Regions from separate parts of the Kineococcus lubricus genome, predicted to be linked through region 1. Evidence: riboswitches for the same ligand, from Rfam matches in the RefSeq annotation. Region 1 holds a riboswitch; each other region holds the start of a gene.
What was found. Region 1 has a riboswitch for S-adenosylmethionine ahead of ACRYRX_RS15875 (sulfurtransferase). Riboswitches for the same ligand answer to the same signal wherever they lie in the genome.
Positions count from the first base shown of each region.

Region 2: another riboswitch for S-adenosylmethionine. It lies ahead of ACRYRX_RS09405 (TIGR04028 family ABC transporter substrate-binding protein); the one in region 1 lies ahead of ACRYRX_RS15875 (sulfurtransferase).
Region 3: another riboswitch for S-adenosylmethionine. It lies ahead of ACRYRX_RS08095 (MetQ/NlpA family ABC transporter substrate-binding protein); the one in region 1 lies ahead of ACRYRX_RS15875 (sulfurtransferase).
Region 4: another riboswitch for S-adenosylmethionine. It lies ahead of sfnG (dimethylsulfone monooxygenase SfnG); the one in region 1 lies ahead of ACRYRX_RS15875 (sulfurtransferase).

Region 1 is NZ_JBJLSK010000020.1:31,943-39,188, forward strand. Features, by position in the region: gene ACRYRX_RS15840 (amino acid ABC transporter permease) at 1-553, shown strand, start outside; gene ACRYRX_RS15845 (amino acid ABC transporter ATP-binding protein) at 550-1,329, shown strand; gene ACRYRX_RS15850 (ABC transporter substrate-binding protein) at 1,415-2,386, shown strand; gene ACRYRX_RS15855 (methyltransferase domain-containing protein) at 2,452-3,048, opposite strand; gene ACRYRX_RS15860 (hypothetical protein) at 3,045-3,566, opposite strand; gene ACRYRX_RS15865 (GNAT family N-acetyltransferase) at 3,613-4,107, opposite strand; gene ACRYRX_RS15870 (aminotransferase-like domain-containing protein) at 4,104-5,333, opposite strand; partial or broken gene ACRYRX_RS15875 (sulfurtransferase) at 5,330-5,425, opposite strand; SAM riboswitch class I at 5,729-5,823, opposite strand; gene ACRYRX_RS15880 (FAD-binding oxidoreductase) at 5,881-7,246, opposite strand, start outside.
Region 2 is NZ_JBJLSK010000010.1:55,067-62,312, forward strand. Features, by position in the region: gene ACRYRX_RS09390 (dipeptide ABC transporter ATP-binding protein) at 1-1,470, opposite strand, end outside; gene ACRYRX_RS09395 (ABC transporter permease) at 1,467-2,324, opposite strand; gene ACRYRX_RS09400 (ABC transporter permease) at 2,321-3,256, opposite strand; gene ACRYRX_RS09405 (TIGR04028 family ABC transporter substrate-binding protein) at 3,294-4,946, opposite strand; SAM riboswitch class I at 5,302-5,396, opposite strand; gene ACRYRX_RS09410 (ABC transporter substrate-binding protein) at 5,507-6,439, opposite strand; gene ACRYRX_RS09415 (ABC transporter permease) at 6,436-7,191, opposite strand; gene ACRYRX_RS09420 (ABC transporter permease) at 7,193-7,246, opposite strand, start outside.
Region 3 is NZ_JBJLSK010000008.1:105,069-112,314, reverse strand. Features, by position in the region: gene ACRYRX_RS08120 (solute symporter family protein) at 1-618, opposite strand, end outside; gene ACRYRX_RS08115 (DUF485 domain-containing protein) at 615-995, opposite strand; gene ACRYRX_RS08110 (diacylglycerol/lipid kinase family protein) at 1,148-2,050, shown strand; gene ACRYRX_RS08105 (methionine ABC transporter permease) at 2,130-2,795, opposite strand; gene ACRYRX_RS08100 (methionine ABC transporter ATP-binding protein) at 2,795-3,814, opposite strand; gene ACRYRX_RS08095 (MetQ/NlpA family ABC transporter substrate-binding protein) at 3,811-4,761, opposite strand; SAM riboswitch class IV at 4,833-4,943, opposite strand; gene ACRYRX_RS08090 (DUF1737 domain-containing protein) at 5,027-5,239, opposite strand; gene ACRYRX_RS08085 (DUF7711 family protein) at 5,236-5,865, opposite strand; gene ACRYRX_RS08080 (OsmC family protein) at 5,934-6,437, shown strand; gene ACRYRX_RS08075 (purine-cytosine permease family protein) at 6,471-7,246, opposite strand, start outside.
Region 4 is NZ_JBJLSK010000001.1:208,832-216,077, forward strand. Features, by position in the region: gene ACRYRX_RS00945 (AAA family ATPase) at 1-2,216, shown strand, start outside; gene idi (isopentenyl-diphosphate Delta-isomerase) at 2,227-2,757, opposite strand; gene ACRYRX_RS00955 (N-acetylmuramoyl-L-alanine amidase) at 2,777-3,556, opposite strand; gene sfnG (dimethylsulfone monooxygenase SfnG) at 3,604-4,749, opposite strand; SAM riboswitch class I at 4,760-4,843, opposite strand; gene ACRYRX_RS00965 (DUF3017 domain-containing protein) at 4,934-5,212, opposite strand; gene purH (bifunctional phosphoribosylaminoimidazolecarboxamide formyltransferase/IMP cyclohydrolase) at 5,249-6,820, opposite strand; gene purN (phosphoribosylglycinamide formyltransferase) at 6,820-7,246, opposite strand, start outside.

The DNA.
Region 1 (7,246 bases):
CGACCGCATCGGCTTCGGCGTCCCCTTCGGCCCGCAGTTCTGGTCCTTCAGCACCCAGGACCTCATCGCCCCGCTCACCGCGGCGTTCCTGGGTCTGGGCCTGCACCAGGCCGCGTACTTCGCCGAGATCGTCCGCTCGGGTTTCCTGGCGATCGACCCCGGCCAGCGGGAGGCTGCGGCGGCGCTGGGCATCCCGCAGGGCCGGCAGTTCTGGCGGATCCAGCTCCCGCAGGCGCTGCGCATCATCGTCCCGACGACGGGCAACGAGATCATCGGCCTGCTCAAGGGCACCTCGGTCGTCTACATCATGGCGCTGCCCGAGCTCTTCTACCAGGTGCAGGTCGTCTACAACCGGACCGGCCGCGTCATCCCGCTGCTGCTCGTGGCGGCGATCTGGTACTTCGTCCTGACCACCGTCCTGTCGGGCGTGCAGTGGGTCGTGGAGCGCTACTACGGCCGGGGCAGCTCCCGCGCCCAGAGCGACCCGGCGCTGTCGAAGGCGTTCCGCTCCGTGCGCGCCGCCCGCGCCCGCCGTCTGGAGGCTCCTCGATGAGCACCCCCACCCTCAACCGCCCGGTCGTCAAGCTCGAAGGCGTCCACAAGCGCTTCGGCGCCCTGGAGGTCCTGCGCGGCATCGACCTGTCGGTGGCCGCCGGGACCGTGACCGTCGTGCTCGGCGCGTCCGGCTCCGGCAAGTCCACGCTGCTGCGCACCATCAACCACCTCGAGAAGGTCGACGCGGGCGTCGTCGAGGTCAACGGCGAGCTCATCGGCTACGAGCGCGCCGGGAACCACCTGCGCGAGCTGCACGAGCGCGAGGTGCTGCGCCAGCGGTCGAACATCGGGTTCGTGTTCCAGCACTTCAACCTGTTCCCGCACCTGACGGTGCTGGAGAACGTCGTGGAGGCCCCGGTGTCGGCGCAGCGCCGCAGGCGCTCCGACGTCGAGGTCGAGGCCCGGGCCCTGCTGGAGCGGGTGGGCCTGGCCGACAAGGCCGGCGAGTACCCCCGCCGGCTGTCCGGCGGTCAGCAGCAGCGCGTGGCGATCGCCCGGGCGCTCGCCCTCAAACCCTCCCTGGTCCTGTTCGACGAACCGACGTCGGCGCTGGACCCCGAACTCGTCGGTGAGGTGCTGGACGTGATCCGGGACCTCGCCGCCTCCGGCACGACCATGCTGGTCGTCACCCACGAGATCGGTTTCGCCCGCGAGGTCGCCGACCGCGTGCTGTTCATGCACGAGGGCGTCGTCCTGGAGGAAGGCACCCCCACCGAGGTCTTCGACCACCCGCGGCACGAGCGCACCCGCTCGTTCCTCGCGAAGGTCCTCTGAACCACTCCACCCCCTGACGGTCCGGCGCTCCGCCGGACCGCGATGTCGGCCTGCTCCGGGCAGGCCCGAGCACGAGGAGAAACCCGTGATCAGCCGACGTACCTGGCTCCTGTCGCTGGCCGCCACCCCGCTGGTGCTGTCGGCGTGCGCGTCGGGCGACGCCGACCCCGCGACGGCCCCCGCCGCCACCAGCAGCGGCGGCTCGGGGGTCGACACCAGCCCCGAGCAGAGCGGCCGCGTCACCGTCGAGGCGGTGCCCGAGATCGCGGCCAAGGTGCCCCAGGCGATCAGGGACCGCGGCACCCTGGTCATCGGCACCACCGGCAACGGCAACCCGCCGCTGAGCTTCCGCGCCGACGACGACGAGACCGTCATCGGAATCGAACCCGACATCGCCCTCCTCGTCGCCGGCGTCCTCGGGCTGGAACCGGACCTCCAGGCCACCAGCTGGGAGAACCTGTTCCTGTCGATGGACTCCGGGCAGTACGACGTGGGTTTCTCGAACATCACCGTGACCGAGGAGCGCAAGGAGAAGTACGACTTCGCCTCCTACCGCGTCGACACCCTCGCCTGGGAGGTCGCGAAGGACTCCGGCATCACCTCGATCGCGGGGCCGGAGGACGTCGCCGGCCGGACCGTCTCGGTCGGTTCGGGCACCAACCAGGAGAAGGTCCTGCTGGACTGGAACGAGCAGAACGAGGCCGCCGGCCGGGAGGAGGCGACCATCCAGTACTACCAGCAGGCCTCCGACACCTACCTGGCCCTGAAGTCGGGCCGGATCGAGGCGAACTTCGGCCCGAACCCGACCGCGGCGTACCACGCGCTGGTTTCCGGCGACACGAAGATCGTCGGCACCGTCCCCGGCGGCGGCACGATCCAGGCCGACATCGCGGCGACGACGAAGAAGGACAACGGTCTGGTGCAGGCCCTGGCCGACGCGCTGAACCACGTCATCCGGAGCGGCGCCTACGCCGAGACGCTGGAACGGTGGAACCTGGCGAACGAGGCCGTCCCGACGTCGCAGGTCAACCCGCCCGGGCTGCCGAAGACCAGCTGAGCCCACCGCACGGCGGCCCGCCACCCCTCCCGGGGTGGCGGGCCGCCGTGCGCGGGGGGCGCGGGTCAGTCCGCGCGCCGACGCGCGACGAGGTGCCAGTGGGAGGTCCCGCTCACCTCGTCGACCACGTCCTCCCCCACGGGCACGAGGTCGCAGCCGCCGGCCAGCAGCGCCCCCCGCACGAGGTCGCGGTCCAGGCGCAGCAGGCCGGCCCGCGCCGGCGCGCCGGAGGGCGCCAGCAGCGAGATCGCGCCCCCGGCGCGGACGGACGACGTCAGCGCGGCGACGTCGGAGACGACCTGCGCCAGGGTGCCCCGCGCGGGAAGCACGTCGTGGCACAGGACGAGGTCGAACGACCCCGACCCCCCGGCGCGGTGGTGGGTGATCGCGGCGAGGGCGGCGACGTCGTCCAGGTCCGCGTCGACCGTGCGCACCCGGTGCGCGACACCGGCTCCCGCGGCGCGCTCCTGCGCGGCGGCCAGCGCCCGCCCGGAGGAGTCGAGGACGGTCACCTCGTGGCCCAGCCGGGCGAGGTCGACGGCGTCGCGGCCGTCACCCCCGCCCGCGTCGAGCACCCGCAGCGGCGGGGACCCGGACCCGGCCAGGACGCCACCCAGCACGTCGGTGACCAGGGCCCGGCGGGACCGGGCGCCGGTCCTCACGGACCGTCCTCGGGGGTGCGTCCCTGGTCCAGCCGGGCGCGCCGGACCCAGCCGGCGACGCGGCCGTCGACCAGGACCCAGGCGGCGGGGAACTCCCCCAGCGCGGCCCACGCCTCGTCGGCGCTCTGCCCGGCCCCCACGTGCGGCAGCGCCGGGTCGGCGACCTCGCGCAGCGGGGACCCGGCCCGTTCGGGGTCCTCGCGCACGAGGGCGCGCAGGCCGGCCAGCGTCGTGGCGGCGACGACGTCGCCCAGCGCGTGCGGGCGCGCGGCACCGGCGCGGGGCAGGACCACCGCCAGGGGGGTGCGGCCCAGCGCGCCCTCCGCAGCCGCCTGCTCCACGGCTGCAGCGACGGTCAGGTCGGCGCGCAGCGCGATGGGTCCCGGGGCGTCGAGCGCACCCGCGGGCAGCAGCCCGCGGACCGGGCGCTCGACACCTCCTTCCAGGAAACCGTTGCGCCGCGACCAGTCGTCGTCCCGGAGGGACGCGGGGACGGACGGCCTCTCGAGGGTGCTCACGGTGCGGGCCTTCCGGTGGAGGAGCAGGTGCGGGGGCGCCGCGGGGTCACCCGACGCCCTTGCCGTAGCAGCGGCTGTGCCCGACGCGGTCGTACGGGGGGTAGACGGGGACCGGTTCCCAGCCCTCGCGCTCGTACAGGGCCATCGCCTCGGGCTGGCGGTCGCCGGTCTGCAGCAGCAGCCGGTCCACGCCGACGCCCCGGGCGGACTCCTCGACGCGGCGCAGCGCCTGCGCCGCGAGCCCGCGGCGGCGGTGCGCGGGGGCGACGAAGACGCGTTTGACCTCCCACCGCACGGGTTCGCCCGCGACGGCGAGCCGGCGCAGGCTCGCCGTCGCGGCCGGTTCACCGCCGGCCAGGGCGAGCCAGGCCACCTCGACCTCGGCGGCGGAGGGGGGCGGCGGGGAGGGGCGCGGACCCGCGCCCGGGCGGGCGTAGCGCGGGCCGACCTCGGCGTCCATGAGGCCGCGCAGGCCCGCCACGCGCGGGTCGTCCCAGCCCGTGGCCACCCAGGTGACGACGGGCAGCGCCTGGACGGTCACCGCCGGGCCAGCGGGGAGGCGAAGGCGACCGCCACGCGGTGCACGGCCTCCCGCAGCTCCTGCGGCGTGAGGTCGGAGAAACCCCAGCGGAACCGGTCGGTGAACTCGTGCGGGCCGACGGGGCTGAAGTAGCGCCCCAGCGGGAAGTCGACGGCGTTCTGCCGGGCCGCTTCCAGCGCCCTCTCCAGGTCGACGGCGGGGTCGACCACGCGGCCCCACACGAAGATCCCGCCGTCGGCCGGGGGGACCTCCACCACGCCCGGCAGTTCCGCCGACACCGCGGCCAGCAGCGCGTCGTGCCGCTCGCGCAGGACGGACCGGCTGCGCCGCAACGCGTCGGCCAGCGCGCCGGGCGCGGCCAGGAAGCGGTGGACGGCGCGCTGGACGACCAGCGAGGTGTGCTGGTCGGAATCCCGGCGGGCGTCCAGCACGGCCCCGACCAGCCACTGCGGCCCCGCGATCCAGCCGAGCCGGAGCCCGGGCCCGAGGGTCTTGGAGAAGGTGTTGACGTGCAGGACCTGCTCGGAGGCCAGGTCCAGGTCCTCGGCCGGGGACCCGTCGAACCGGAGCTTGCGGTAGGGGTCGTCGGACAGCAGCAGGAACCCGTACCGCTCGGCCAGGTCCACCAGGCGGCGGCGCGCGGCCGGGGGCGCGCTCGTGCCCGTGGGGTTCTGGAAGTCCGGGATCGTGTAGAGCAGCTTGGGCCGCAGCCCGGCCCGCAGCAGGGACTCCAGGTCGTCGAGGTCCAGACCGTCGGGCCCGGTGGCGACCGGCCGGGTGTCGGCGCGGCGCTGCCGCAGCAGGGTCAGGACGAGCGGGTACGTGGGGTTCTCGACGAGCACGACGTCGCCCGGGTCCACGAGCGCGTCGAAGACCAGCGCCAGGGCGTGCAGCGCGCCGTTGGTGACGGCGACGCGCTGGGGGTCGGTGCCCTCGTCGCCGGCGATCCACTCCCGCAGCTCCGGCAACCCCAGCGGCACCGAGTAGCGCAGCGACGGGGCGGCCGGGTCGGCCAGTTCCTCGGCGAAGGCGCGGGACAGCCCGTGCAGCGGCAGGGCCGCGGCACCGGGGACGCCCCCGTGCAGGCCGATGGTCCCCTCGACCGGGCGGGTGGGGCGCGGGCCGAAACCCACGGCCGGCAGCACGTCCCGGGCCCGGCGGGACAGCAGGTGGGGGCCGCTGAGCGGTTCGGGGTCGAGCGCCGCGCCGTCCTGGACGAGGGTCACGCGGTCACCCGCCCCGGCTCGGCGCCGACGGGGACGCGGACGGCGTCGCCCCACTCGGTCCTGCTGCCGTCGTGGTCGCGCACGTCCGGCAGGAAGGCGCGGATCGAGGTGTCGTCGCGGTCGACGACGAGGCCGTCGCGGTCGAGGTCCTGCGCCGGCCGGGCGGTGCTGACGAGGCGGTCGGGGTGGGCGTCGGCGGTGAACTTCGGGTCGCCGGTGTCGGGCGGGACGGGCATGGGGGTGCTCCGGGGTTCGGTGGGCAGGGAGGCCGGGTCGGGCCTCAGCGACGGGCGGTGCTGGAACGACGGCGCAGGTCCACCACGCCCCGTCCGCACGCGTGGGAGCGACCCCCGGAGCGGCACGGGGCGGCACGGGACGTGCGGTGCTGCATCGATCCTCCATCGTTCCCGGCGGAAGCACCCGCACCCATTCGCACGGGGGGTTGCTGCGGCGTCGCGGAGCCAGGTCTCTCAGCCGCTCTTGATGGGTTGCCCGATCACTGTCGCGTGGCCCCGAGCCGGTTGTCAATCCCCGCCCGGGTCCCGGATCACAGGGCCTTGCCGGGGTTCAGCAGGCCCAGCGGGTCGAAGACGGCCTTGACGCCGGCCTGCAGGGCCCGCACCCGCGGGCTGATCTCGTCGGCCAGCCAGCGCCGCTTGGCGGTGCCGATGCCGTGCTCCCCGCTGATGGTCCCGCCCAGGCGCAGGGCCGTCGCGACGACCTCGTCCGCGGCGGCCTCGAGGCGCTCGGCGGCGCCGGCGGCGTCGTCGGCGAGCAGGAGCGGGTGGAAGTTCCCGTCCCCGGCGTGCGCGACGACCCGCACCGAGACCCGGTGCGCCGCAGCGATCCTGGTGATCTCGCGGTGGAACTCCCCGATCCGGGACAGCGGGACCGCGACGTCCTCCCCCACGGCCAGCACGTCCTCCAGCGGACCCCGGCCGCTGCGGCGCAACTCCCAGTGGAACTCCGCCTCCGCACCGGCGAGCCGGCGCACCCTGCCCCCGGCGCCGGCCAGCGCCGCCTCGATCTCCTCGGCCTCGGCCAGCGCACCGTGCCCGTCGGTCTGCACCAGCAGCAGCGCCTGCCCGTGCGCGGCCAGCGTCGTCCCGGAGAAGGCGTCGATGTCCCGCAGCGTCGGGCCGTCGAGGAGTTCCACGACCGCCGGGCGGGCCGCGCCGGCGGTGAGGGCCAGCAACCCCTGAGCGGCCGCGTCGACCGAGTCGAACCACGTCGCGAGGGTCCGCTCGTCGACCGGTCGCGGGCGCAACCGGATCGTGATGCCCACGACCACGCCGAGGGTCCCCTCGGACCCGGTGAACAACCCCACGAGGTCCAGGCCGGTGACGCCCTTGATCGAGCGGTGGCCGGTCGAGATCAGCGAACCGTCGGCCAGGACGACGTCCAGGGCCAGCACCGACTCCCGGGTCACGCCGTACTTCGCGCAACGCAGCCCACCGGCGTTGGTGGCGACGTTCCCGCCGATGCTGGAGATGCGCCAGCTCGCCGGGTCCGGGGCGTGCCGCAGGCCCAGGGGGGCCAGGGCGGCGTCGAGGTCGGCGCCCAGGACGCCCGGTTCCACCCGGGCGACCTGGTCGGCGGGGGCGATCTCGAGGATCCGGTCGAGCCGTTCGGTGGACAGCACGATCCCGCCGGTGACCCCGACGGCCCCGCCGGACAACCCGGTGCCCGCCCCGCGCGGGACGACCGGGACGCGGTGCCGGGTGGCCCACCGCAGGACGGTCTGGACCTGCCCGACGTCGCGGGGGCGCACGACGGCGAGGACGCCGGCGGGGGCGTCCAGGCGGGAGCGGTCGGTGACCTCGTGGGCGGCGAAACCCGGGTCCACGACGCCGGGGAGCTCGGCGTCCAGCTCGGCCAGCGGGCCGCTGAGGAGGGTGGGGACGAGTTCGGTG
Region 2 (7,246 bases), on a different contig from region 1:
GACGACGGCGAGGTCGTGGGAGATGAACACGTAGGTCAGGCCCAGGTCGGCCTGCAACCGCGCCAGCAGGCGCAGCACCTGCGCCTGCACGCTGACGTCGAGGGCGGAGACGGCCTCGTCGAGGACGACGAGGTCGGGTTCGAGGACGAGGGCGCGGGCGATGGCGACCCGCTGGCGCTGCCCGCCGGACAGCTCCCGGGGCCGGCGGGTGGTGACGTCGGCGGGCAGCCCGACGACCTCGAGCTGGTGGGCGACCCGCTCGCGGCGCTCGGCGGCGTCCCCGAGGCGGTGGTTCAGCAGCGGTTCGGCGACGATGGTCCCCACGTCCAGGCGGGGGTCCAGCGAGGCGTACGGGTTCTGGTGGACCAGCTGGGCGGTGCGGCGGTAGGCGCGCGCGGCCCGCGAGGTGAGGCGCCCGCCGAGGGCGGTGACGTCGGTGTCGCCGACGCGGACGGTGCCGGCCGTGGGCCGCCCGAACCCCGCGAGGGCCCGCCCGGTGGTGGTCTTGCCGGAGCCGGACTCCCCCACGATGGCGTGGGTGGTGCCCCGGGCGACGGTGAAGGAGACGTCGTCGACGGCCACCAGGGGGCCGGTCCCGCGCCGGCGGAACTCCTGGCGCAGCCCCTCGACCCGCACGAGCGGTGGTCCCGCCGCGGGGGCGGCGGGGGTGCGGTCGACGACGCGGGTCAGGGAGGGCGCGTCGGCCAGCAGCGCCCGCGTGTAGTCCGCGCGCGGGCGGGCCAGCACGTCGGCCGTGGCGCCGGACTCCTCGACGGTCCCGCGGCGCAGGACGACGACCGCGTCGGAGCGTTCGGCGGCCACCGCGAGGTCGTGGGTGATGAGCAGGACGCCGGTGCCGGTGGCCGCGCGCAGCTCGTCCAGCAGGTCCAGGACGGTGGCCTGGACGGTGACGTCGAGGGCGCTGGTGGGTTCGTCGGCGATGAGCAGGTCGGGTTCGAGGGCGAGGGCGGCGGCGATGAGGACGCGCTGGCGCATGCCGCCGGACAGCTCGTGCGGGTGCTGCCGGGCCCGCCGGGCGGGGTCGTCGATGCCGACGCGCTCGAGCAGGTCCAGGACGCGGGCGCGGGTGGCCCGCCGGTCGCGCGCGCCGTGGATGCGCAACCCCGCGGCCACGCTGGCGCCGATGGTCGCGACGGGGTTCAGGGAGTTCCCGGGGTCCTGCGGGACCAGGCCGATCCGGCGCCCGCGCACCGCCCGCAGCTCCCGCTCGGACAGGGCCAGCAGGTCCTGCCCGCGCAGGTCGACCCGGCCGCCGGTGACCCGGCCGTTGCCGGCGAGCAGGCCGATGACGGCCTGCGCGACGCTGGACTTGCCCGACCCGGACTCCCCCACCAGGGCGGTGACGCGGCCGGGTTCGACGTCGAGGGACACCCCGTCGACGGCGCGGACCGCGCCGCGGCCGGTGGTGTACTCGATGCGCAGGTCGCGCACGTTCAGCAGGGGGTTCACGCCACGCTCCCGCGGATCGACTGGCTGAGGCGGTTGGTGGCCAGGACGACGGCCACGACCACGACCCCGGGCAGGACGGTCAGCCACCAGGCGGTGGCGACGTAGTTGCGGCCCTCGGCGATGAGCAGGCCCCACTCCGGGGTGGGCGGCGGGGCGCCGTAGCCGAGGAAGCCGAGGGTGGAGATCTGCAGGACGGCCGAGCCGAACTGCAGCGCGGCCAGCGCCACGACGGGGGTCAGGGAGTTCGGCAGGACGTGCCGGCGCAGCACCGAGCCGAAGGTGCCGCCGGAGCCGTAGGCGGCCTCCACGTACTCGCTGACGCGCACCCGCACGACCTCGGCGCGGGCCAGGCGGGCGAAGACGGCGATGGAGGTGACGCCCACGGCGACGGCGGCGTTGGTGGTGCCGAAGCCGAGCAGGATGACGACGCTGAGGGACAGCAGCAGGCCGGGGACGGCGAGCAGGACGTCGACCAGGCGCATGAGGACGTCGTCGACCGCGCCGCCCAGCGACCCGGCCAGGACGCCGGTCAGGGTGCCGACGGCGAAGCCGACGGCGACGGCCACGACGGCGCCGAGGATCGAGTGCGAGGCCCCGTGGACGACGCGGGTGAACAGGTCCCGCCCGGTGGCGTCGGTGCCGAACCAGTGCTCGGCGCTGGGGGCCTGCAGCGACGGGGCCACCGTCGCGGTGGGGCTGCCGGGGGCGAAGACGCCCGGGACCAGCGCCCAGGCCAGGGCGAGCAGGACGACGGCGGCGGGGACCAGGACCCCCGCCGGGACCCGGCGCCGTCGCCGGCGCGGGGCGTCCGGGGCCGGCACGGGCGGGGTGGGTGGGGTGGTCGTGGCGCTCATCGGGCTCCTCCGGTGCGCAGCCGCGCGTCGAGCACGGGGTAGAGCAGGTCGACGACGAGGTTGATCACCACGTAGGCCACCGTGGACAGGACCACGACGGCCAGCAGGACGGGGGTGTCGCGGTTGGCGACGGCCTGGGCGGTGAGCTGCCCGATCCCGGCGCGGCCGAAGACAGCCTCGGTGACCACGGCGCCGCCGACGAGCTCGCCGAACAGCAGCCCGGCCATCGTCAGCGCGGGCAGGACGGCGTTGCGGCTGACGTCGTGCCACAGCAGCCAGCCGGTGCCGGCGCCGCGGGCGCGCACCACGGGGACGAACGGCATCCGGACGACGTCGTCGACGCTGCGCATCAGCACCTGCGCCAGCGGCGCCGCGATGGGCACCGCGATGGTGAGGACGGGCAGCACCAGCGCCTCGACGGGGCCGGCGCCGATGACGGGCACCAGCCCCAGGCGGAAGGACAGGACCTGGATGAGCAGGATCCCGATCCAGAACACCGGCAGCGACACGAACAGCGGCGGCAGGTTGCGGAACGCCCGGCGCAGCCAGCGGCCGCGGCCGTGGGTGGCGACGACGGCGATGACCACGGCCAGGACCACGGCCAGGGCCAGGCCCAGCGCGGCCAGCACCAGGGTCGAGGGCAGGGCGGCGGCCAGGAGGGTGGAGACCGCGGCCCCGCTCTGCACCGAGTACCCCAGGTCCCCGCCGAGGAAGGCCCACGCGGACTCGGCGAACCGCACGGGCAGGGGCCGGTCGGCCCCGTAGGCGGCGCGGATGTCGGCCAGCTGCTCGGGGGACAACCCCAGTTCGGGGCTGCCGAAGCGGGCCAGGACGGCGTCGCCGGGCAGCGCGGCGAGCAGGACGTAGGTCAGCGCGTAGGCCAGGACCAGGACGACGACGGCCTGGCCGGCGCGCCGCAGCACGTACGTCACCGCCGTCCTCCCGGTGCGCCGGCCGGGGACGGGGTGCTCACCGGTTCAGCCACGTGGCGTGGAACAGGGGCCGGCCCACCGACTCGGTCGCGAAACCCTGCACGTCGGAGCGGAAGCCGAACACCTGCGGTTCCTCGAACAGCGGGACGACGTAGGCCTGCTCGGCCAGCCGGCGCTGCGCGGCCTCGGAGGCGGCCTGACGCGCGTCGGTGGTGGGTTCGGAGGCGATGTCGTTCAGCAGGGCGTCGAGCTCGGGGTCGCCGAGGGACCCGTCGGTGGTGTCCAGGTTCAGCAGGGTGTTGCGGTTCCTGGAGAAGAACTGCGACTTCAGGACGTCGTAGTCGGCCCGCCCGACCATGGAGTGGTAGACCTGCACGGTCTCGGGGTCCAGGGAGGCGGCGGTCTGGGCGGCCTGGTCGCCGGGGAACAGGTCGACGCGGATCCCGAGGTCGGCCAGCTGCTCCTGGACCAGGGTGACGACCTCCTTGGAGCGCGGTTGCGGCAGGGCCTCGTTGAACGTGATCGCCAGCGGGACGCCGTCCTTCGCGCGGACGCCGTCGGCGCCCACCGTCCAGCCGGCCCCGTCGAGCAGCCGCGCCGCCGCGGCCGGGTCGTGCCGGTACTCCTCCGAGGTGTCGACGTACCCGAGCGCCGACTTCGCCAGGACGCCGGTGGCCAGCACGTAGCTGTCGCTGAACAGGGTGTCGATGACGGCCTGCCGGTCGATGCCGGCGACGATCGCCTGCCGGACGGCGAGGTCCTGCAGCTGCGGGGTCCGGAACCGGAAGCTGAACCCGTTGTTGACGCCGTTGGTGGCGGCGGCCAGCAGCGCCAGTCCGTCGGCGCTGAACTGCGCCTCGTCCGGCGCCTCGATCTGGCGGGCGAGGTCGGCCTGGCCGGCGACGACGGTGCCGACGCGGACGCTGTCCTCCCCGGCGACGACGACGTCGATGCCGTCGAGGTACGCCCGGCCCTGGTGGGGCCGCGACGGCGGCGCCCAGGCGTAGTCCTCGCGCGCCACGAGGGAGATCCGGGTGCCGACCTCCTCCGAGTCGACCACGAACGGCCCGGAGCCGATGACGGTCGCGGCGCTGCCGGGCCCGAAGCCCTCGCTGTCCTGCGCCAGGGTGGACGTGGCGAGCAGACCGGAGTTGATGGTCGACACGGCCTGCGCGAAACCCGGTGCGGGAGCGGTGAAGTGGAACCGGACGGTGCGTTCGTCGACGACCTCGCCGCGGTCGTAGTTGTTGATGGCCTCCGACACCGTCAGGGCCCGGGCGGGGTCGCCCTTGCCGAAGAGGTCGAGGTTGGCGACCACGTTGGCCGCGTCCAGCGGGGACCCGTCGGAGTAGGTGACGCCCTCGCGCAGCGTGAAGGTGTACTGGGTGGCGTCGGCGTTCACCTCCGGCAGCGCGACCGCGATCCACGGTTCGAGCTCGAGGGTCTGCGGGTTCTGCCACAGCAACCGGTCGGTGATGTTGTTGACGATCCCCCCGTTGGGGTAGAACCCCGCGGCGGGCGGGTACAGCGTGGTCCACGTCTGCGGTTCGAGGTAGGTGAGCTTGCCGCCGGTCTTGGGCTCCCCCACCGGTTCCTGCTCACCCGCGGATCCCGAGGAGCAGCCGGCGAGCATCCCGCCGAGGGCGGCGGCGGCTGCGGCGGCGAGGGTGGTGCGGCGACGGACGAGCATGGCGGGCTCCAACGGTGGGGCGCCCGGTCTCCTGGCGCGCAGGACCGGGTCGGCGGTGGGGTTCGTGAGGGGCGGGCGGGGACCGGGGGGTGGTCACCGCGCGCGGGTGCGTGCGAGGCGGTTCGGCTGCCGCGCAGCCCACCTCACCGGCGCCCCGGGCAGGGCTGCGCCGTGCCGTCGGGTCGTGCCCCGCGGGGACGGCGGACGGGCCGGGCGGACGGTCGTCCGCCCCGGCCCCGGGTCAGCGCCGGTGAGCGTGGGGGGTCAGGAACAGAACGTGGCGCCGCAGCGGCAGTAGTCGATGTGACGGCGGCGCGAGGCGAAGAAGCCCCGGGCGCAACTGCTCGACAACGTTCCTCCATCGGTTCTGGCGGAAGCACCCACGCCCGCTCGCGCGGAGGGTTGCTGCGGAGTCACGGAGCCAGATCTCTCAGCCGCTCTGGATGGGTGTGCGCGGGCCACACTGCCCGACGCGTTCGCCGCGTGTCAACACCCGCCGGCCCCACCGGGGGGTGCGGGGGTCGCGGGCCGGACGCGCCGTCCGGCCCGCGACGGGCGGCTCAGACGAGCCCGTTGGCCGTCAGGAAGTCCTTCGCCACGGCGGCGACGTCCTTCTTGTCCACCTGGACCTGCGCGAGGTACTGGGTGAGGTTCTCGGTCGTGAGCTTGGCCGAGAACGCGTTGAGCGCGTCGGTGATCGTCTGGTCGTTCTTCGACGACCGGATGAGGGGCAGGACGTTCTGGGCCAGGAACAGGTTCTTCGGGTCCTCCAGCACGACGAACCCGTTCGTCGTGATGGCGGAGTCGGTGGTGAAGATGTTCGCGACCTGGATGGTGCCGTCCTTGAGGGCGCCGACGGTGAGCGGGCCACCGGGGTCCAGCGGCTTGAACTCCTTGAACTCCACGCCGTACAGCTCCTTGAGCCCCTCCAGGCCCTGGTAGCGCTCCTGGAACTCCGGGCCGCCGCCGGCGACGAGGTCCTTCGCGACCGGGGCGAGGTCGGCGATCGAGGTCAGGCGGTACTGGGTGGCGGTGGCCTCGGTGACCGACAGCGAGTCCTTGTCCTCCGCGGCGGACTGCTCGAGCACCTCGGTGCCCTCGGGCAGCACCTGCTTCAGCGCCTCCAGCACCTGCTCGGGGGTGGAGACCCCCTCGGGGGCGCCGCCCTCGGACAGCGCGGCGAGCAGCGCCCCGTTGTACTCGGGGATGAGGTCGATCGAGCCGTCGTCGAGGGCCTTGAGGTACAGCTCGCGCGCACCGATGTTCGGCTTGCGCTGCACCTCGACGCCCTCGGCCTCCAAGACCTGCGCGTACATCTCCATGAGCAGTTCGCTCTCGGGGAAGTTCGCCGAGCCGACGATGACGGCGGAGGTGGCGGTGGAGTCCCCCGAGCCGGCGTCGGAGGCCAGCGGGTCGTCGCCGCCGCCGCACGCAGCCAGCCCCGCCGTGAGGGAGCCCACGAGGGCCAGACCGAGCAGGTTCCTGCGGTTCATGACGTGCCTTTCGACGTTCCTGCGCTGACGAGTTCGGGTTCCGGGCTCGCCCCGGACTCTCCCACGGATCGCGTGCCCCGTGCGCGCCGCAGGCCCCGGCCGGTCAGGCCGGGTGAGACGGCGTACCGCTGGACCAGGCCCAGCAGCAGGTCCAGCGCGATCGCCAGGACGGCGACGACGACGGCCCCGGCGACCATGCGGCCGTAGTCGTTGAGGGCCAGGCCGTCGATGAGCAGGCGGCCCAGCCCGGACAGCCCGACGTAGGCGGCGACCGTCGCGGTCGCCACGACCTGCAGGACGGCGGCGCGGATGCCGCCGAACACGACGGGCAGGGCGATCGGGAGCTCGACGCGGAACAGGACCTGCGCCGAGCTCATCCCCATCCCCCGGGCCGCGTCCACGGCGTTCGGGTCGACCGCGCGCAACCCCGCGTACGTGGACGTGAGGATCGGCGGGATCACGAGCACGACGAGGGCGATGAGCACCGGGGTGAAACCCAGCCCCATGAGGACCACGAGCAGGCTCAGCAGACCCAGCGTCGGCAGCGAGCGCCCGGCGTTCCCGGCGTTGATGGCCAGGAACGACCCCTTGCCGGTGTGCCCGATGAGCAGCCCGACGGGGAACGCGATGAGGAAACCCACGAGCACCGAGATCGCGGTGTAGCCCAGGTGGGCGACGATCAGGTGCGGGATGGTCCCCGGGCTCGACCAGGCCCAGTGGGCCGCGTCGAGCAGGTACGGCGCGTCGTCCACGTCAGGCCCCCTTCACGGCGCGGGTCCAGGGCGTCACGGCCCGCTGGAACCCGAC
Region 3 (7,246 bases), on a different contig from region 1:
CAGCACCCACACCGTCATGGCCCCGGCGCCGGCCACCAGCAGGCACGCCTTGATGATCTGCACCCAGGTGGTGCCCTTCATCCCGCCCACCAGGACGTACAGGATCATCAGCGACCCCACGACGGCGATGACGACGTTCTGCCCCGCGGCCGAGTCGATCCCCAGCAGCAGCGCGACCAGCCCACCCGCCCCGGCCATCTGCGCCAGCAGGTAGAAGAACGAGACGGCCAGGGTCGAGACCGCCGCAGCCAGCCGCACCGGCCGCTCCCGCAGCCGGAAGCTCAGGACGTCGGCCATCGTGAACCGGCCGGTGTTGCGCAGCAGCTCGGCGACCAGCAGCAGCGCCACCAGCCAGGCCACGAGGAACCCGATGGAGTACAGGAAACCGTCGTAGCCGTAGACCGCGATCGCCCCGGCGATGCCGAGGAAGCTGGCCGCGGACAGGTAGTCGCCCGCGATGGCGATGCCGTTCTGCGGCCCCGTGAACGAACGGCCCCCGGCGTAGAAGTCGGCGGCGGTGCGGTTGTTCCGGCTGGCGCGCAGCACGACCGCCAGGGTGACCACCACGAACACCGTGAAGATGGCGATGTTGACGAGGGGTTCGCCGATGTCGGTCACCGCTGCACCCCCGTGTCGCGGGACGGGCCGTGGGCGTCGTGGGCGGGGTCCGGGGACAGGCCCCGCTCGACCTCCTGGCGCAGCGCCTCCGCGGCCGGGTCGAAGGTGCGGTTCGCCCAGCGCACGTAGACCGTGGTGATGACGAACGTGGACACGAACTGACCCAGCCCGAACAGCAGCCCGACGGTGATGTTCGTGCCGCCGAGCCGGGTGCTCATGAAGTCGTGGGCGTAGTCGGCGAGCAGGACGTAGACGGCGTACCAGACCAGGAACAGCGCGGCCAGCGGCAGGACGAACCGGCGGAAACGCCGCCGCAGCGCCTGGAACTCCGGGGACGACCGCGCCACCTCGTAGGGGTCCGGTGGGGTGTCGGGCATCGGTGACCTCCTCGTCAGCGTGCTCCGAGGCTAGCGCCGTCGCCGGTGCGCTTCCAGGGCACGCCCGGGGCCGGCGTGGCGCCCGCCCGGGGACCGCCCGCGCACCGCGCCGTCCCCGGCACCTGTCGGCGTCCCCGGGCGTTGAGCAGCCCGTGAGCGAGAACGAGTACCTGGCCGTGGTCAACGCCGGCGCCGGATCGGCGCGGGCCGACGCGGTCGAGGCCGTCGTGGGTGAGCTGGCCCGCGCCGGCGACGTGGAGCTGCGCCGCACCGGCAGCCTCGACGACCTGCGCGACGCCCTCCTGGGCGCCCGGGGACGCCGGCTGGTCGTCATGGGGGGCGACGGGTCCCTGCACGCCGCCCTGCAGCTGCTCTGGGACGCCGGCCGGACCCGGGACGTCGGCCCGCTGGGCATCGTCCCGCTCGGCACCGGCAACGACCTCGCCCGCTCGCTGCGGCTGCCGCTGGACCCCGTCGCCGCCGCCCGCGTCGTCACCACCGGACGCCCCCGCGGCCTGGAACTGCTCGTCGACTCCCGCGACCGCATCACCGTCAACACCGTGCACGCCGGGATCGGCGCCTCGGCGACGGCCAAGGCGCAGCGGCTGAAGAAGGGGCTGAAGGCGCTGGCCTACCCCGTCGGGGCGGCCTGGGCCGGGGTGAGCGCCGGCCGGGGTTTCCGGCTGCGGGTGGAGGTCGACGGCCGGGTCGTCAACCCCGGCCCCCGCCCGGTGCTCATGGTCGGCATCGGCATCGGCGGCACCATCGGCGGGGGAGCGCCCCTCGTACCCGGCGCCGACCCGCACGACGGGGTCGCCGACGTCGTCGTCAGCACCTCCACCGGCCCGCTGGCCCGGGTGGGGTTCGCCGCGGGCCTGCGCCGCGGCGTCCACGTCGAGCGGCAGGACGTCACCACCGCCACCGGCAAGGTCGTCGAGATCCACGCCGAGTCCGGCACGTTCCGGCTCAACTCCGACGGGGAGGTCACCGACCCCCAGACCTCCGAGCGGTTCGAGATGCACGCCGACGTCTGGAGCGTCGTCTGCCCCCGCTGACCCCCGGCGGCCGGGTGGGTCCCGGCTCGTGGCCCGGGCGCCCAGCGCCTGGACCACGAGCCGGACCGCGGGGCTGGGGTCAGCGGCGCATGACCCCGCGCGCGATGCGGTTGCCGATGACCTGACCCACCTGCACGATCACGATGATCGCGAACACGGCCACGTAGATGATCCCGTAGTCGTAGCGCTGCTTGCCGTACGTGATGGCGTAGTCGCCCAGCCCGCCGCCGCCGACGAGCCCGGCCTGCGCCGTCATGTCGACGATCCCGACGAAGATGAACGTGTACCCCAGCACCAGCGGGCCCAGCCCCTCGGGGATGACGACGCCCACGAGGATCGAGATCCGCGAGGCCCCGGCCGCCCGCGCCGCCTCCACGACCCCCGGGTCGACGTTCACCAGGGACTGCTCCACGATGCGGGACACCGCGAACGCCGCCGCCAGCGAGATCGCGAACGTCACCGCGGTCGTCCCGATCGTCGTGCCCACCGCCGCGATCTGCAGCGGGGTGATGGCGGCCAGGAAGATGACGAACGGGATGGGCCGCACCACGTTCACGACGAACCCCAGCAACCCGAACACGACCTTGCTGCCGAACAGGTTGCCCGGCCGCGTCGCGTACAGCGCCACCCCCAGGACGAGCCCGAGGACCCCCGAGCAGATCAGCGACACGACCGCCATGAGCAGCGTCTGCCAGATCGCGTCCCGGAAGACGTCGACGGTCTCCAGGAAACCGGTGAAGTCCATCAGGCCTCCTCGTCGGCGTGGATCCCGGCGGCCCGCAACGCCTCCAGCGCGGCGTCGACACCCCCGGTGAGTTCGTACGTCAGCGACCCCGTCCGGCGCTCGCGGATCTCCGAGACCCCGCCGTAGACGAGTTCGGCGGTCGTCCCGGTGTCCCGGAAGGCCGCGTCGACGCGCTGCTGCAGACCCGGCTCGTCGGTGATGCGCACGCTCACGAGCCGGCCCGGGTGGTGGGTGCGCAACCTCGCCAGGGTGTCCGCGGACGGCCGGTCGTGGGTGGCGCTGCGGACGAACCGCTGCGCGGCGGGGGTCCGCGGGTCGGAGAACACGTCGTAGGTGTCCCCGACCTCCACGACCCGCCCGTTCTCCATGACCGCGACCCGGTCGGCGATCTGCCGCACGGCCTCCATCTCGTGGGTGATGACGACGATCGTCACCCCGAGCTCGGCGTTGACGCGCCGCAGCAGCGACAGGACCTCGGTGGTGGTCTCGGGGTCCAGCGCGCTCGTGGCCTCGTCGGCCAGCAGCAGCGGCGGGTTCGTCGCCAGCGCGCGGGCGATGCCGACCCGCTGCTTCTGGCCGCCGGACAACTGCTCGGGGTAGGCGTGGGCGCGGTCGAGCAGGCCCACGAAGTCGAGCAGCTCGGCGGTGCGCCGGTCCCGCTCGGCCTTCGCCACGCCCGCCACCTTCAGCGGGTACGCCACGTTCCCGGCGACCGTCCGGGACCGGAACAGGTTGAACTGCTGGAAGATCATCCCGATCTTCGACCGGGCCGCGCGCAGTTCACCCTCGGACAGCCTCGTGAGGTCCTGACCGGCGACGACGACGCTGCCCGAGGTCGGTCTCTCCAGCGCGTTGAGCAGCCGGACGAGCGTGGACTTCCCGGCGCCGGAGTACCCGATGACCGCGAGGACCTCGCCCTGCTCGACCTGGAGGGAAACGGCGTCGACCGCCGCGACGGAGGACCCGTCGCGGCGGTCGAAGCGCTTGCTGACGTCGGTCAGCGTGATGAGGGCGGTCACTTGGCCGAGGCGGCCTTCGCGTCGGCTTCGACCTCCGCGGTCTCCGCCTGCAGGTCGGCGGCGGGCACGTCGCGGACGATCGCGCTCGGGTTGTCCTGCAGGAACACCTCCTGCACGGCCGGGTCGTGCCACAGCGCCGCCAGGTCCAGGTACGTCTGGTTGCCGGTGTCGGCCTTGCGGGCGGTGAAGATGTTGACGTAGGGCGCCGCCGCGGGGGAGGTGGCGTCGTCGTCGACGATGACGGAGTCCTCGGACAGCTTCGCCGCGGTGGCGAAGTTGTTGTTGACGATCGCGGCGGCCACGGAACCGGACTGCAGCGCGCTGGCGGTCTGGTCGGCGGCGACGGTGACGACCTCCACCTTGGAGGACTCGATGTCGTTCGTGGTGGAGAACGGGGTGCCGCCGTCCTTCAGCGTCACCAGGCCGGCCTGCTGCAGGACGAGCAGACCGCGCGCCTCGTTGATGGCGTCGTTGGGGATGGCGACCTTCGCGTCGGCGGGCAGTTCCTCGACGGACCCCGCGGTGAGGGAGTACAGCGGCAGCGGGTAGACGGCGGTCGCGCCGATGGGCTGCAGGTCGTCGTCGGCGGTCGCGTTGTAGTTCGCGAGGTACTGGATGTGCTGGAACTGGTTGAGGTCCAGCTCACCCTGCGACAGCGCCGGGTTGGGCAGCGTGTAGTCGGAGAAGTTGACCAGCTCGACGTCGACGTTGAACCGGGACTTCGCCAGTTCGCTGTACGTCGTCCAGTACGGCAGCGACTTGTCGGCGACACCGATCTTCACGGTCTTCGCCTCGCCGGCTCCGGCGGCGCTGGTGCTGGTGGAGTCGTCCCGGTTGCCCAGGACGAGGGCCACGACCACCACGGCGATGACGACGACGGCGGCGATGACGGCGTACAGCACGCCGCGGCGCTTGGGCTTGTCGGGCAGGGAGGGGGCAGTGGACACGGGGACACTCCGGGAGGTCGTACGGGCGGGCGCGCGGCTCGCAGGGCTCCCGTGATCGACCGGCGTCCGGCGATCCGCGCTTGCCGGACGGGTCCGTCCGGCCAGGTCCTCACCTGGGGCACCCCGCCGCGGAGGAGGGTTGCCGGACAGCAAGCCAGGGCTTACCGCTGTCACTCATGACCTGCCCCGAGCTTAACACCGGCTGTCCGACAGCGTGGACGGTTCCCGCCGGTCCGCCCCCGGCCGCGAGCGCCCCGGCCGGACCTCAGGCGCGCGCGGGGGGCAGGGCGTGGGGGAGGACGACGGCCTGCGCGGCGACGGTGACGCCCCCGGTCGTGGTCACCGACGGGCTGCCGTGCAGGACGTACCCGTCGGCCAGCGCCGCGCTCACCTTCTCGCAGAACGAGCGGTCGTCGGTGCCGGTCAGCAGCCGGTAGGCGAGCTTCTGCGGGACGTCCTCGGGGGTGGGGTCGCTCATGCGCCGAGGCTAGCCGGGCCCAGCCCGTCCCGGGCGGCGCGCAGGTCCAGGTACCCCAGGGCCGCGTCGGCCAGCGCGTCGGCCCGCCGCGCGGGAGCCCCCGGCGCCCAGCGCTTCTCGTCGTACGCGCGCGCCGCGCGGCCCAGCGCCCCCAGGCTGACCGCGAGCTCGCGGTCCAGCCGCCCGGCGAGCTCGGCGGGCGTGGGCGGCTCCGGGCGCAGCAACTCGCCGTCGCCGGCCCGCAGCTGCCCCAGGACCTCGTGGTCGGTGCCGTCCCCGACCGTCCAGAACAGCACCGGCCGCTCGACCAGGTGGTTCCACACCGGCGCCTGCGCGGACCGGAACGTCAGGGTCACCGGCCGGGTCGCCAGCCCGGAGGCGGCCAGCCAGTGCCCGGCGGCCGGCGGCTGGGTCAGGTGCGCGCAGTCGGCCTCGTCGGCGTTCGTCACCAGGGCCACCCGCACCGCCCCGGCGTCGTCGAGCACGTCCCGCCGCGGCCCCAGCAGGGCGCCGAACACCCACGCCTGCTCCACCCGCAACCGCACGATCCCGGCCGGCTGACGGCTCACGTGCGCGCAGCGGTCGGCGACCTCCTCCAGCGTCCGCACCGCGGTGGTCCACTTCACACCGGCCAGTGTGGCCGACCCCGGCGGGAGGTTGCGGGCCGGGCCGTGGCCGGGCCTAAGCTTCGCCGGTGGATTCGACCGAGCTCAGAGCCCTGCAGAAGCCGTTGAAGGACTCCTACCGGGAGGACCCCGCCAAGGCGCTGGTCCCGGCCCGGGCGGTGGCCGTCCTGGACGGGCAGTCCATCGGCGTCTCGGTCGACGGCTTCGCCGGGACGACCCGCGCCGGGCTGCACCCCGCCGCCGGCGGCGACGGCACCGAGGCCTGCTCGGCCGACATGCTCTGCGAGGCCGTGGCGGCCTGCGCCGGGGTGACGCTGCGCAGCGTGGCGACGGCCATGGGCGTCGAGCTGCGCAACGCCTCCGTGGCCGTGGACGCGCACTGGGACGCCCGCGGCACCCTCGGGGTCTCCCGGGAGGTCCCGATCGGGATCACCGACGTCACCATCACCTTCGACTTCACCTCCGACGCCGACGAGGCGACGGAGGCGAAGATGGTCTCCCTCGCCGAGCGGTACTGCGTCATCGCGCAGACGCTGCAGGTCCCGCCGAAGGTCACCGTCCAGCGGGCCTGACCCCCGCGCGGCCGGTGCGCGGCGGCGGGGGCCTCAGCGGCTCTCCTGCCGCCGCACCGCCGGCCGGCCGAACACCGCGACGACGGCGAAGCCGATCGCGAAGGCCAGCAGGACCCCGAGGTTCGCGTAGGCCCAGGCGCCCTCGCGGCCCCCGATCGGGCCCAGCAGGTAGCCCTGCCAGGTCAGCCAGCTCGCGTTCTGGTTGGTCACCAGGCCCCAGCCCACCACGGTGGCCGCGACCATCGTCGCCACCGGCAGCGCGCGCACCGAGCCGTAGCGGCCCCCGGCGTCGAGCAGCTCGGCCTCGGCGTACCCGCGGCGCCGGGTCGCCAGGTCGGCCAGGAAGATCCCCGCCCACGCCGCGATCGGCACGCCCAGGGTGATGAGGAACCCCTGGAACGGGGTGAGGAAGTCGGCGGAGAAGAACGCGATGTAGGTGGCGCCGGCGACCATGAGGGCGCCGTCGACGAGCACCGCCACGGGGCGGGGGACGCGCAGGCCCACGTTGAGCAGCGCCAGCCCCGAGGAGTAGATGTCCATGACGGCGCCGCCGACCAGGCCCAGGACGGCCACCACGACGAACGGCACGAGGAACCACGTCGGCAGGATCGTCGTCAGCGCCCCCACGGGGTCCTTGCCGACGAGCGCGCCCAGGTCGGGGTCCGAGCCCACGACGAGGGCGCCGAACACCAGCAGCACCGCCGGCCCGATCGAGCTGCCCAGGGTCGTCCAGAGCACCACCCCGCCGCTGGAGGCCTCCCGCGGCAGGTAGCGGGAGTAGTCGGCCGCGGCGTTGGCCCAGCCCAGGC
Region 4 (7,246 bases), on a different contig from region 1:
GCCTGGTCGCGGCCGAGGAGGAACGGGCGCGCGCCGACGCCGAGCACGACCGCTGCGCGGCGGCGGCGCGGGCGGCGGCCGACGAGCTCGCCGCCGCCCAGCGCGGCGCCGGCGGGGTGGACGAGGAGGCGCTGCGCGTGACCCGCGCGGCCCGCGACGCGCTGCTGGGGCCGCTGCGCGACGGGGCCGCGGTCGACGGGCCCGCGCTGCTGGCCGCGGTGGCCCGCGCCGACGAGGCCGCCGACGCCCTGCTGGACCACGCCGAGGTCACCGCCCGGCTGCGGGAGCTGCGCCGCGCCGCCGACCGGGCCGCGGCGGCGGCCACGGCCGCCGCCGAGGAGGCGCGGGCCGCCCGCGAGGCCGCCGACCGGGCGCGCGAGGCCCACGCGGCACCGTTCACCGCCGCCGGCCTGCGGGTCCCCGACGGCGACCCCGGGCCGGTGCTGGCGGCCCTGGACCGGCTGGGCGCCGAACGCGCCGCGGCCGGCGCCTCGGAGCGGCGGGTGCAGGAGCTGGGCACCGAGGTGCGGGCCCAGCTCGACGCCCTGACCGCGGTGCTCGCCCGCTGCGGCGAACCCGCCGGCGCGCGCCTCGACGCCGACGCCCGGGTGGACGTGCAGGCCGGGCTGGACGTGGGGCTGGAGGCCGCCCGCGCCGTGATCGCCGCCGCCGACGCCGCCGCGGTGCAGCGCGCGCTGGACGCCGACCGCGACCGCGCCGCGCACGTCGCCGCGCAGCGGCACGACCGGCACCGCCGGGAGGCCGAGCGGGCCGAGACGGCGTTCCGCGCCGCGGTCGAGGCCGCCGGGCTGCCGGCCGACCTCGGGCCGGCGGGGTGGACCGCGCGCGCCCGGGTGCTGGAGTCCGCCGCCGAGGCCGCCGCGGCCGCGCGGCGCGACCAGGACCGGGCCCGGGAGCGGGAGGAGCGGGTGGCCGCCTTCACCGCCGAGGTGGCGGCGCTCGCCGCGCGCCTGGGCACCCCGTGCGGGGCCGGGCGACCCGAGCAGGTCGAGGTGGCGCTGACGGCGGTGGCGGACCGGCTGCGCCGCAGCCGCGCGGACGAGCGCACCGCGGCGGAGCTGGGACGGCGGGCGCAGGAGGTGGCGGCGGCCACCGCGGCCGAACGGGCCCGGCGGGAGCGGGCGCAGGCGCAGCTGAGCGCCCTCCTGGCCGGCGGCGAGGACCTCCCCGCCCTCGGCGCGCGGGCCGGCGGCAGCCGCGACCTGCTGGCCCTGCGGGACCGCGAACGCGCCGAGGCCGACGACCTGGCGGCGGAGGTCGGTGCCGCCGGGGAGGTGGCGCGGCTCGTCGAGGAGGTCGGCCCGCGCTCCGACGCCGACCTGCGCACCGACGACGAGGAGGCGGCGCTCGCGGACGAGCAGGCCCACGAGGTGTGGGCCCGGGCCCGGCAGGACGTCACCCGGGCCGAGGTGGAGCTGGAACGGCTGACCGCCGGTGCCGACGCCAACGTGCTGGCCGCCCGGCGCGCCGAGGCGCTGGCGGGGCTGCAGGCCGACACCGAGCGCTACGTCGTGGTGGACCTGCAGCGCACCGTGCTGCGCCGGCAGCTGGAGGAGTTCTCCGCCTCGCGCGCCAACCCGCTGCTGGCCGAGGCCGGTGAGGTGCTGACGCGGCTGACCGGGGGGCGCTGGACGGGTCTGGTGGCCCTGGACGACGGCGGGGAGCGGCGGCTGGGGGTGCGCCGGGCGGACGGGGAGCTGCTCGAGGGCGCCGACGGGCTGAGCGAGGGCACCGCGGACCAGGTCTTCCTGGCGTTGCGGCTGGCGGCGGTGGCCGCCCAGCACCGTGCCCTCGTGGCGTCGGGGCAGGGGCCGCTGCCGGTGGTGCTGGACGACGTGCTGATGACCTTCGACGAGACCCGCACGCGGGCGGCGCTGGCGGCGCTGGCCGAACTGGCCCGCGACGTGCAGGTGGTGCTGCTGACCCACCACGCCGACGTCGCCGGGCAGGCCGGGGAGCTGGCCGCCGAGGGGGCGGCGGTGAGCGTCGCGCGGCTGCCCGCCCCGGGGGTGGCCCCGGCCGCCGCGGCCGCGCCCACCGCGGGCGCGGACCGGACCGGGCGCTCCGGCGTCGACCCGCAGCTGGTGCGGGCGTGGGCGCGGGCGCAGGGACGGTCCGTGGCCGACCGCGGCCGGGTGAGCGAGCAGCTGGTCCGGGACTACCTCGACGCCCACGACCTGGGCCGGACGGGCTGAGGTCGGGCGGTCAGAACCCGCGCAGCTGCAGCAGCATCCACGGGCTGAACGGCGCCGGGTCGGCCGCGACCTCGGCCCGCAGCTCGTCCAGCCCGACCCAGCGGAACGCGTCCACCTCGTCGGGGTCCAGGGCCAGGTCCCCGGCCAGCCGCGCCGTGAACACGGGGCAGACCTCGTTCTCGACGGTGCCGTCGTCCATGACGGCGCGGTAGCGGAACGTCGGCAGCAGCGACGCGACGTCCACGACGGGCGCCCCCAGTTCCTGCACCGAACGCCGCACGACCGCGTCGGCCGGTTCCTCCCCCGGGCCGGGGTGCCCGCAGAACGAGTTCGTCCACACCCCGGGCCAGGTGCGCTTCGCGGCGGCGCGGCGGGTCAGCAGCGTGCGGCCCCGCCCGTCGAGGATCCAGCAGGAGAACGCCAGGTGCAGGGGGGTGCTGGTGTGGTGCACGTCGGCTTTCGGCGCGGTCCCGCACGGGGTCCCGTCGTCGGTCAGGAGCACGACGAGTTCCACGGTCGGGTCGGCAGGCGCGAGGGTCACCCCCAGAAGGTAAGCGGTCTCAGGGGCGGTCGCGCGCGAGGAACGCCGACACGCCGTCGGCGATGCCGCGCGCCGCGGTCTGCCGGAACGCGGGGTCGGACAGCAGCGCGGCGTCCTCGGCGTTGCGCATGTTCGCCGACTCCAGCAGCACCGACGGCGTCCGCGCGAGGTTCAGGCCCGCCAGGTCCGAGCGCCGCGTCAGGCCAGGTTCCACCAGGTCCCCGAGGCGGTCGGCCCGGGGCAGGCCGGTGGCGGTCCCGAACGCGGCGAGCAGGTCGCGCGCCGCGACGTCGGAGGCCGCCAGCACCGCCGCGTTGCCGCCGTCGGGGGCCGGGCCCGGTTCGACGACGTGGAAACCGCGGGAGGTGGGCGCGGCTCCGTCGGCGTGGATCGAGACCGCCAGCGCCGCCCCCGCCGCGTTCGCCACCGCGGCCCGGGCGTCCACGCACGGGCCGACGCCGGTGTCCTCGGACCGGGTCAGGACGACCTCGACCCCCCGCGCGCGCAGCAGGTCGGCGGTGCGCAGGGCGACGTCGAAGGCGTAGGCGTGCTCGGGGTACCCGCTGTCCGTGGACGTCCCCGTCGTGCCGCACGGCTTCTCGAAACCCCCCGCCGGGACGGGGACCGCGATCTGCTCCGGGTGCGCGGCGTTGCCCCCGTTGTGGCCGGGGTCGAGGACGACGACGGGGACGGGGGCCGGTCGCGCGGCGGCGCTCACCGGCACCGGGGCCGGCGGGCGGGGCGGGGAGCAGGCGGCGAGGGCGGCCACCAGCACCAGCGGGACCGCGGCACGTCGCACCCGCCCAGGGTGCCACGGGTCCGGCACCGCCCCGCCCGGCGGCCGGTTCAGACGGGGACGGGTGCGGTGGCCGCCGCGACGGCCCCGTCGAGCTCGGCGCCCAGGTCCAGGTCCTCCCCCGCCACCAGCCGGGCCTCCAGCTCGCGCACCCGGGGGATGACGAGTTCCCCGAACGCCTCGACCTCCTCCTTGACGTGCAGGAACCCCAGCAGCAGCAGGTCGACGCCGACCAGCCGGTACGCCAGGACGCGGCGCGCCACCTCGTCGAGGGTCCCGACCAGCCCCGTCCGGAAACCGTCGTTGTACTGGACGAGGTCGCGGAACCCGCTGTCGGCCCACATCCCCTTGCCGTCGCGGGTGGAACCGCCGGCCTCCCGCACCGCGGCGCCGAAACCCTCGACCTTGGCGCGGTCGGCCTTGGCGACGATCTCCTCCAGGACCGCCTCGGCCTGCTCTCGGGTGTCGCGCACCAGCGCGAAGCCGTTCAGCCCGAACCGCACCGACCGGCCGTTCGCGGCGGCCAGCGCGCTGACCTCCCGCACCCCGGCGGCGGCGTCCGCGATCGACTTGCCGTTCATGAAGTACCAGTCCGAGACGCGGCCGGCCATGGCCTGCGCGGCGGTGGAGTTCCCGCCCTGGAACAGTTCCGGCGCGGCCGTGGGCTGCGGGCGGAAGGTGATGTCGGTGGCGTTGAAGAACTCCCCGGACTGGCTGTAGCCGTCCTGGCTCCACACCCCGCGCAGCAGTTCGATGAACTCCTCGGACTGCTTGTACCGGTCGTCGTGCTCGTGCCAGGTCACCCCCAGCTGCGTCGCCTCGTCCTTGAACCAGCCCGACACCACGTTCAGCGCGAGGCGGTTGCCGGTGAGTTCCTGGGTGGTGGCCGCGAACTTCGCCAGGACCCCCGGGTGCCAGAAGAACGGGTGGACCGCGGCGATGACCTTCAGCCGCTCGGTCGCCAGCAGCAGCGCCAGCGAGAACGACGTCGACTCGTGCTGGGCGTCGGCGCCGTAGGAGGCGAGGTACCGCACCTGGGTGAGGGCGTACTCGAACCCGACGCGCTCGGCGGCGCGGGCCACCTCGACGTTGTAGGCGGGGTCGTGGCTGGTGCGCTGCTCGATCGTGGAGACGACCAGCCCGCCGGAGACGTTGGGGACCCAGTAGGCGAACTTCAGGGGCTCGTGCAGGGACATGGCGGGGCGTCCTCCATCGGTCCTGGCGGTAGCACCCCCGCGGGGGTTGCTGCGGCGTCGTCGAGCCAGGTCTCTCAGCCGCTCTGGATGGGATCGGTGCACCCTACCCCGGTGCCCGGCCGGTGCGCAGGGGAACGACGGACGCCCCCTCCCGGTGGGCGGGAGGGGGCGTCCGTCGGGGGGTTCAGACGGGGGTCGGCACGACGCCGGCCAGCACCAGGCACGACACCGCCAGCACCAGGAGGATCGCGACGTCCAGCCCGCGCGAGCGGACCGCGAGCGCTCCCGCGACCCGCACCGGCAGCACCAGCCGCAGGACGGCGGCGACGGCCAGGTCCGCCCCGAGCAGCACCCCGCCCGGGGTCGGGCCGGCCAGCAGCGTCAGCACCAGCGCGACGACGATCCCGCCGACGAGCGTCAGCAGGACGGCGTTGCCCGGGGTGGGGACGCGCTCGGTGGTCACGGTGCCGACGCTACCGGCCGGCGCCACGGGCGGACCTCAGTGCGCGAAGTGGCGCGCGCCGGTGAAGTACATCGTGACGCCGGCCTTCGCGGCGGCCTCGACGACCTCGGCGTCGCGGATGGACCCGCCGGGCTGCACGATCGCGCTGACCCCGGCGTCGATGAGGATCTGCGCGCCGTCGGCGAACGGGAAGAACGCGTCGGACGCGGCGACCGACCCGGTGGCCCGGTCCGCTCCGGCGCGCGCGACGGCCAGCTTGCAGGAGTCGACGCGGTTGACCTGGCCCATGCCGACGCCGACGGACGCGCCGTCCTTGGCGAGCAGGATCGCGTTGGAGCGCACCGAGCGGACCGCGCGCCAGGCGAACTCGAGGTCGGCCAGGACCTCCGGGGTGGCCGCCTCACCGGCCGCGAGCGTCCAGTTCGCGGGGGCGTCGCCCTCGGCGTCGATCGCGTCGAGGTCCTGCACGAGCACGCCGCCGGAGACGGGGCGCCACTCCCGGGCCTGCCGGGAGTAGCCCTCGGGCAGCTGCAGGAGGCGGACGTTCTTCTTGGCCCGCAGGACCTCCAGCGCCTCGGGCTCGAAGCCGGGGGCGATGACGACCTCGGTGAAGACGGGCGCGACCTGCTCGGCCATGGCCGCGGTCACGACGCGGTTGGCCGCGATGACGCCGCCGTAGGCGGAGACGGGGTCGCAGGCGTGGGCCTTGGCGTGGGCGTCGGCGACGTCGGTGCCGGTCGCGATCCCGCACGGGTTGGCGTGCTTGATGACGGCGACGGCGGGCCCGTCGAGGTCGTACGCGGCGCGCAGGGCGGCGTCGGCGTCGACGTAGTTGTTGTACGACATGGCCTTGCCGTGCAGCTGCACGGCCTGCGCGATGCCCGGCGCGGACGTCGGGTCGGCGTAGACGGCGGCCTGCTGGTGCGGGTTCTCGCCGTAGCGCAGGACGGCGGTGCGCTCCAGGGCGACGCCGGTGACGGCGGGCCAGCCCTGGTCGGCCTCGTCGAGCGTCTGCTCGGCGAACCAGGACGCCACCGCGGTGTCGTAGGCGGCGGTGTGCGCGAACGCGGCCGCGGCCAGGCGCTTGCGGGCGGTGAGGTCGAACCCGCCGTCGGCGACGGCGGCGAGCACGTCGGCGTACGCCGCGGGGTCGACGACGACGGCCACGCTGGGGTGGTTCTTCGCGGCGGCGCGGACCATGGAGGGGCCGCCGATGTCGATCTGCTCCACGACGTCGTCGTAGCCGGCGCCGGAGGCGACGGTCGCGGCGAACGGGTAGAGGTTCACGACGACGAGGTCGAAGGGTTCGACGTCGAGCTCGGCGAGCTGGCGGACGTGGTCGGGCAGGCGGCGGTCGGCGAGGATCCCGGCGTGCACCCGCGGGTGCAGGGTCTTGACGCGGCCGTCGAGGCACTCGGGGAACCCGGTGAGCTCCTCGACGGGGGTCACGGGCACGCCCGCGGCGGCGATGCGGGTGGCGGTGGACCCGGTGGAGACGAGGGCGACCCCGGCCGCGTGCAGCCCCTGGGCGAGTTCGGCCAGGCCGGTCTTGTCGTAGACGCTGATCAGCGCGCGCTTCACGGGGACCTTCGTGCCCTGGGGGTCCATCAGCGGGGTGCCGTCCTCTCGGGGTGGGGGGTCGCGCGGGCCAGTCGCCCGACGACGCCGACGAGCAGTTCGCGCTCGCGGGTCTTGATGCGCTCGTGCAGCGAGGCCTCGTCGTCGTCGTCCAGGACGCGCACGGCGGCCTGGTCGAGGATCGGGCCGGTGTCGACGCCGGCGTCGACGAGGTGCACGGTGCAGCCGGTGACCTTCACGCCGTGGGCCAGGGCGTCGCGGACGCCGTGGGCCCCGGGGAAGGAGGGCAGGAGCGCGGGGTGGGTGTTGATCATCCGGCCGCCGAAGGCCTCGACCACCGGGGCGCCGAGGATGCGCATGAACCCGGCGAGGACGACGAGGTCGGGGGCGCGGCGGGCGACCTCGGCGGCGAGCGCGGCGTCCCAGGCGGGGCGGTCGACGAAGTCGGCGGGGCTG